Regions from separate parts of the Halomonas sp. H33-56 genome, predicted to be linked through region 2. Evidence: predicted binding sites of a transcription regulator. Region 2 holds the regulator's gene; the other holds the start of a gene.
The links. The regulator PhoB, encoded in region 2, activates phosphate uptake and scavenging genes when phosphate is short. The targets are predictions, from matches to a motif close to TGTCATANNNNTGTCANA.

Region 1 (3,523 bases), 4.2 Mb from region 2:
ACTTGGTCATGGCTGCATCTTCCACGGCGTATTCACCCCGGCTCGATTTCCACGCAAGGGGTGGGGTGCGTTCCCGTAGACTCTCCAGGGCTCGCTGAGCTTTTTGTGCAGAAACCGGCTTGCCGGTGATCCGCCGATAAAAGGCCAGCGATTCGGCATTGTACGGACGGAACCCCTCTCTCATCTCGAGCATTCGCCACAGCACCGCCTGCTGGACGGGGTCCAGGCCGAGGTAATCACTCGCCATGTCCTGCTCGACATCTCGCTGTCGAGCCTGTGCGAGTGATACGAGCCGCTGCTCGAATCGGTTTTCATCCGCAGCCAGGGGGCTCATCGCTTGGCCGAGCGCCTCCATGAACAACTGGGGACGAAACCCATAAGCCGTGAATGCCTGCAGCAGCATGTCCGTGTCCACCGGGGCCTGCGCTGGCTGCTGGCGCTCGATGAGATCGGCGATGTGCTTGATAAAAGCCTTGCCGAGCAGCGGCATCTGCTGGATCTGTGATCCGTAGAAGGGGGCAGAATGGCTGTTGACAAGCCGGAGCAGCTTGTCGCGATCGGACCCCGACATGACCAGCATCAGCTGGATGTGGTCGGGCGAATTGAGCTGGTCCCGCGCCGACTTCAGGGCGGCCATGAGGGTGTTGCCAGCGTCGGTGGTTACCGCTTGCTGGGCCTCATCAATCACCAGGGCAACTGGCCTGCCCCCGGCCTCGATGAGCAGGCGTAGTGCCTCAGGGAGGGAGGCGCCCCCGTTGTCTGTGGGGGTGGCATCGAGCTGGATCCATTGTCCGAGCCCTACCTTGCTGATGCCCCACCGTGCTGCCAGCTTCTCGATGGCGGGACGGTGCGGGGCCATGGCTTCCTGAATGGCAGCCTGAATCAGCTGGGCGGGGTCGCGCTGCTGATCCGACCAGAGGTCGACATAGACCACCTCGACGCCTTGTGTCTCCAGCGTGGGCAGCAGGTCGTTGCGCAGGAAGGTAGTCTTGCCGGTCCTGCGAGGGGCGGCAAGGAACAGGCCATTAGGCGCGTCGCTGAAGAGGGTGTGCCCCCTCACGGCGTCCGCCATGTCAGCGGCCAGCTGATGCCTGGGAAAGTAGATCATGGCTTTACCAGTTTTTATCTGAATTCCTATAATTTATCAGACTAGCCGTAAAATGGCGTAAAGCAACGCTCCTGCCCATGATGGCTTCCGCTCCGAGCGGCCTGGCCAGGAGAGATGCGCGTTCTGTAGTAGGCGTGACGGCGGTTGTGCTGGCCCGCGGATGGCCCACGCGAAATGAGCTGGCCCTCAGTCGCTGGACGTTTCATACGGTCCGCGCGGTGATGGAGAGTTCCAGCACCGGCATCAGATGCTTGCAGGGCTCGTATCAGGGGGGCTGCAGGCCAGCAGAACCGGGATGCGCATGGACGGCTCCAGTACCTGCTGAATATTGCTGCGGTCGACGTCGAAGATCAGGTCGCTGTCGACGGTCGATTCTTGACCGACTCGGGTTGATCGAGGTCAGCTCTTCGACGAAAGAAGGAGGGGTGGATGGCTAATCCGGGGACACGGAAGCGCCAAAAAATATCGAATTGGCACAGAAAAATTAAGATTTAATCAGGGGGCGGGCTTCGCAATACAGGGATGCCGCAATGGCGTCTAGTGGCGAAGCGCTGGCCTCGGCCAGCACCGGACAGCCAACAAAAAAACGAGGCAGTCCCGAAGGACTGCCTCGTTTTCGTATTTGGTAGCGGGGACCGGATTTGAACCGATGACCTTCGGGTTATGAGCCCGACGAGCTACCAGACTGCTCCACCCCGCATCAACGAGGACGTAGTATACGGATAATTCTGGCTGCGTCAACCCTGTGCGATTTCGGGTGTGATGGGTCGTGCCGTTCGGGCGCTGTGGTCCATACTGGAGGGGCTGTCATGCAAATGTCAGTGCTAGACGCTAGCCTGGTGGATAGTCGTTGTGGACGTTGATTCGACGCAGTACCACGACGAAGGCCTGCCGAGGTAGGCAGGTGGGGCTGGACGTCGCAGTGGCAGGAGGCCACCCGCGATCGCTCTGGGCCCGAGGTTCCTGGTTGCGCGAATGCGCAGCACCAGAGCATCCACTGCTATACATGCTTGCAACAACAAGTGCCGTCGCCAAGCGGCGGCGTGAAGGACAATCAGGGAGGTCGTCTATGACTCAGCAAAAGCCCGTCGCGTGGGTCACCGGTGGTACTGGTGGTATCGGAAGCTCAATCTGTCGCGAACTGGCGGATGCCGGCTATCAGGTAGTGGCCGGTTACAACAATCCTGACAAGGCCAAGACCTGGCTGGAGACCCAGAAGTCGGATGGCTATGACAATATCGACATCGCTGGCATCGATCTGACCGATTTCGAGGCCTGCCAGAATGGCGTCAAGGCGATCGAGGACCAGCATGGGCCGATCGCAGTGCTGGTCAACTGTGCCGGTATCACCAAGGATGGCACCTTGAAGAAGATGTCGGCGGACCAGTGGAATGTGGTCATCGACACCAACCTCAACAGCGTCTTCAATACCTGCCGCAGCGTGATCGAGAGCATGCTGGAGCAGGGCTACGGACGGATCATCAACATTTCGTCCATCAACGGCCGCAAGGGTCAGTTCGGCCAGGTGAACTATTCCGCCGCCAAGGCCGGCATGCACGGTCTGACCATGGCGCTGGCGCAGGAAACTGCGACCAAGGGCATCACCGTCAACACCATCTCGCCTGGCTATATCGCCACCGACATGATCATGAAGATTCCGGAGAAGGTGCGCGAGGCCATTCGCGAGACCATCCCGATGAAGCGGTACGGCACGCCGGAAGAGATCGGCCGCCTGGTCAATTTCCTGGCCAGCAAGGACAACGGTTTTATCACCGGTGCCAATATCGACATCAATGGCGGTCAGTTCATGGGCTGACAGACGTCGCGCCGGGCTCACGAGGCTCGGCGATGTACATTTCGCCAGAAACCACGATGCGAGGCCAAAAGGCCTCGCATCGTGGTTTTCAGGGGTTGAAAGAGGGGGGAGGCACGGCAAGCCGTGCATCGCTCAGGGTGGTGGCAGTTGACTCAGCCCATCCAGCAGGGCGTCGAGCTCCTGTACCTCGCGCTCCCACTGCTGGCGCGACACTGGACCGGTGGCCAGCAGCCCACACAGTACCGAGATCAGCTCGTCTTCCCGGCTCGGCGCCTGGCCAAGGCTGTCGTTGAGACGGTCGACCTGGATCGCCAGGCGCAGTGGCTCGTCCTGGTGGCCGATCGGATGGCCCGCCAGGAGCGCCAGGTGCACCCGCAGTCGTGCCAGACGCTCGGCGACTTCCTCCGCTGGAGCAGGATCGCGTCGTGCGGCGTTGCGCTGTGCGTGGGCCTGTTTCAGCGCCGGCGGCAACGATAACGCGGCGGGAATCTCCACATCACTGCAGAGGCGGCCGGCGAGGCAGTCATCGTCTGCCTCAAGGTGCTGCAGAATCAGGGGTTTGACCTCGCGCCAACGACCGACGACCTCTGCCACGGAGA
Region 2 (3,523 bases):
GCCTGGTGGCTGCTGCCCGCGGTGGCGAGTCTGGTGGCCTTCGCCTGGCTGCTCAGTCAGATCGATGCCGACTACGCCGGGCGTGCCTTTGCCGCTTACGGGGGCGTCTACATCGTGGCGTCGCTGGGCTGGCTGTGGTGGGTCGAGCAGCGCCTGCCGGATCGCTGGGACCTGATCGGGGGAGTGCTGTGTCTGGTGGGTGCCGCGGTGATCCTGCTGGGGCCCAGGAGCTGATGGGAGCACGCCCTGTTCGTTCTGGCGGGGCCTAGGCGCTGTCCGAAAAGTCGACGAGCGAAGGTTAGACAAGGCAAAAATCGGTGAGAAAGCGCAGTTTACGGGGTGTAAATGAGCATTTTGATCCGATTTTTAACGCCGTATTACCGAGCGCAGGCACTTTTCAGACAAGCCCTAGTGCACAGCGCCGGCGCGGCCGAGCGCCACCGGGTCGGCCGCTGCCAGCCGGCTCGAGGGAAAGATGCAGCGGAAGGTTGCGCCCTCGCCGAGTCGGGAGTCGATATCCAGGCGTGCCTCGTGGCGCAGCAGCACATGCTTGACGATGGCAAGCCCCAGGCCGGTACCACCGGTGGCGGTGCTGCGGCCCTTGTCGACCCGGTAGAAGCGTTCGGTAAGGCGTGGCAGGTGCCTCGGATCGATGCCTTCGCCGTCGTCTTCCACCTCGAGGCAGGCGCCTTCGCCGTAGGCACGCCAGCGTAGCGTGATATGGGCGCCGTCACCGGCGTAGCGCACCGCATTGAAGGCCAGGTTGGAGACCGCGCTGTGCATCTCCTTCTCGCTGCCGGTGAGACTGCGCGATTCTTCGACGACGACCTCGATCTGCTGGCGCCCGCCTGACAACGCCTCGGCGTCGCGCTTGACCGCCTGCAGCAGGGTGGTGGGGTCGAGGCGAACGTGATCGCTGCCGCCCTGGTCGTTCTCGAGTCGTGACAGCAGCAGCAGGTCGTTGACCAGATTCTGCATGCGGCGCGTCTGGCTCTGCATCTGGGCGACCCCCTTGCCCAGGCGCTCCGGCAGCATGCCGGCCATGTCGCTGTAGGTCTCCAGGTAGCCGGTGAGCACGGTCAACGGCGTGCGCAGCTCGTGGGAGACGTTGGCGACGAAGTCGCGGCGCATCTGTTCCAGGCGATGCAGACGGGTGATATCGCGGGCCATGACCAGGCGTTCATCGTCACCGTACAGGGTGATCTGGAACTGCAGGATCATGTTCTCGTCGATGGGGGAGGGCAGGCTCAGCGGTTCGCGGTAGTCACGGGCATTGAAGTAGCCGACGAAGCGCGGGTCGCGCAGCAGGTTGGTGATGTGCTGGCCGCGGTCCAGCGCCGGCTTCAGGCCGAGCATGCGCTCGGCGGAGCTGTTCCACCACTCCAGGTCGCCGTGGCGATCGAGCATCACCACGCTGTCGCGCATTGCCTCGGATGACTCCTGGATACGCTGGAGGGTCGAGCGCAGGCGGCGCTGGGTGATCCGCTGGCCCTTTTGATAGCGATAGAGGCGATCAAACAGCTCGCCCCACAGGCCACTGGCGGTGGGAGGTTCCTGCTGGGGGCGGTGGGTCAGCCATTCGTGCATCGCGTGCAGGTTGCGCAGGTGATAGCTGAGCCCAAGCGCCAGGCCCAGGCCGATGCCTACGCTGGACAGCGAGAAGGGCCAGCCCAGCAAGGCGCCGAGACCCACCAGCACGGCCAGGCGCCAGACTTCTCGTCTCCACAGACGACCCACGTCAGTTCTCGGCTCCGTTCACCTCATCCCTCCTGGTGCTGCGTTGCGTCGATGGCTCGCTCAGACCTTGGCCGAAAAGCGATAACCGGTACCGCGTACGGTCTGGATCAGTTGCTGATGGGGTTCCCCCAGGGCCTTGCGCAGGCGGCGGATATGCACGTCGACGGTACGTTCTTCCACGTAGACGTTGCCACCCCAGACCTGATCGAGCAACTGGCCACGGGTGTAGGCGCGCTCCTGGTGGGTCATGAAGAACTGCAGCAGGCGATATTCGGTGGGGCCCATGTCCAGTGACTTGCCGTCGACGCTGACGCGATGGCTGACCGGGTCGAGCTTGAGGCCTTCCACCTCCACCGGGTCCTCGACGCCCCGCGGAGTGGCGCGTCGCAGCACTGCCTTGAGTCTGGCTACCAGTTCTCGCGGCGAGAATGGCTTGGTGATGTAGTCGTCGGCGCCGGCTTCGAGGCCCTGGATCTTGTTGTCCTCCTCACCCTTGGCGGTGAGCAGGATGATCGGCAGCTCTGCGGTGGTTTCCTCGCGCTTGAGCCGGCGGGCCAGTTCGATGCCGCTGGTGCCCGGCATCATCCAGTCCAGCAACAGCAGGTCGGGCTGGTCATCGACGATGATGGCGTGGGCGGCCTGAGCATTGTCCGCCTCGAGCACCCGGTAGTCGGCCATTTCCAGCGCCACCGCGATCATTTCGCGGATCGGGGCTTCGTCATCGACGATCAGTACGGTCTTGGCGGTCATCCCAGGAGCCTCTTGGTCAGGGTCTTACACTCGACGGTGACAAATGACACCACGTCAATGTGACAATTAGATGACATTGTATCCATTGTCGAGCGACCGAGACGGGCATTTCCCTCACCCGAGGGAGGGATAGAGGCTCAGTCCGAGTCCGGCGAACAGCAATAGGCCCGACCAGTGGTTGTTGAGAAAGGCCTGGAAGCAACGGTCGCGGTCACGGCTCTTGATCAGCCGCTGCTGGTGGACAAAGGTCGCGCCCATGGCCAGCCAGCCGAGCCAGAAGAAGCCGCCCAGCGCCAGCAGGCTGCCGGCCCAGGCCAGCAGCCCCAGGGTAGCCAGCTGCAATAGCGCAATGATGCGGGTGTCCCAGCGGCCGAACAGCACCGCGGTGGACTTGATGCCGATCTTGAGGTCGTCGTCGCGGTCCACCATGGCGTATTCGGTGTCGTAGGCCACCGTCCACAGCACGTTGGCGGTAAACAGCAGCCAGGCGACCATCGGGACTTCGCCGAGCACCGCGCCGAAGGCCATCGGAATGGCCCAGGAGAAGGCCGCGCCCAGCACCACCTGGGGGAAGTGGGTGTAGCGCTTCATGAAGGGATAGCTGGCGGCCAGCACCGCTCCGATCAACGACAGCCACACGGTAAAGCCGTTGGTCAGCCAGACCAGCGCGAAGGCCGATCCCAGCAGGCACACGAACAGCACCTTGGCCTCCCGCTCACTGATGCGGCCGGTGGCCAGCGGTCGGTTCTTGGTGCGTTTGACGTGGCCATCGAAGTGGCGATCGGCGTAGTCATTGACCACGCAGCCCGCCGCCCGCATCAGGTAGACGCCGGCGACGAAGATCAGCAGGGTGTCACGGGCCGGAATGCCCTCGGAGGCCACCCACAGCGCCCACAGGGTCGGCCACATCAACAGCCAGGTACCGATGGGGCGATCCAGACGCATCAGCGCCAGAAAGTCGGGAATTCGGTTCAGGTATCCAGGGGGACGCAGCAGCGAACGATCCATCGGTCTCTCTCATGCTCTGGCGCAGGTC

Region 1: the regulator PhoB is predicted to act here: its motif matches at 1,914-1,931, upstream of phbB (acetoacetyl-CoA reductase).

The regions. Positions count from the first base shown of each region.
Region 1 covers NZ_JAMSHP010000001.1:515,991-519,513, forward strand. Annotated here, with positions in the region: gene NFH98_RS02375 (AAA family ATPase) at 1-1,108, opposite strand, end outside; tRNA gene NFH98_RS02380 (tRNA-Met) at 1,732-1,808, opposite strand; gene phbB (acetoacetyl-CoA reductase) at 2,178-2,924, shown strand; gene NFH98_RS02390 (DUF349 domain-containing protein) at 3,057-3,523, opposite strand, start outside.
Region 2 covers NZ_JAMSHP010000001.1:4,735,703-4,739,225, reverse strand. Annotated here, with positions in the region: gene NFH98_RS20390 (YnfA family protein) at 1-234, shown strand, start outside; gene phoR (phosphate regulon sensor histidine kinase PhoR) at 409-1,737, opposite strand; gene phoB (phosphate regulon transcriptional regulator PhoB) at 1,798-2,487, opposite strand; gene ubiA (4-hydroxybenzoate octaprenyltransferase) at 2,602-3,495, opposite strand.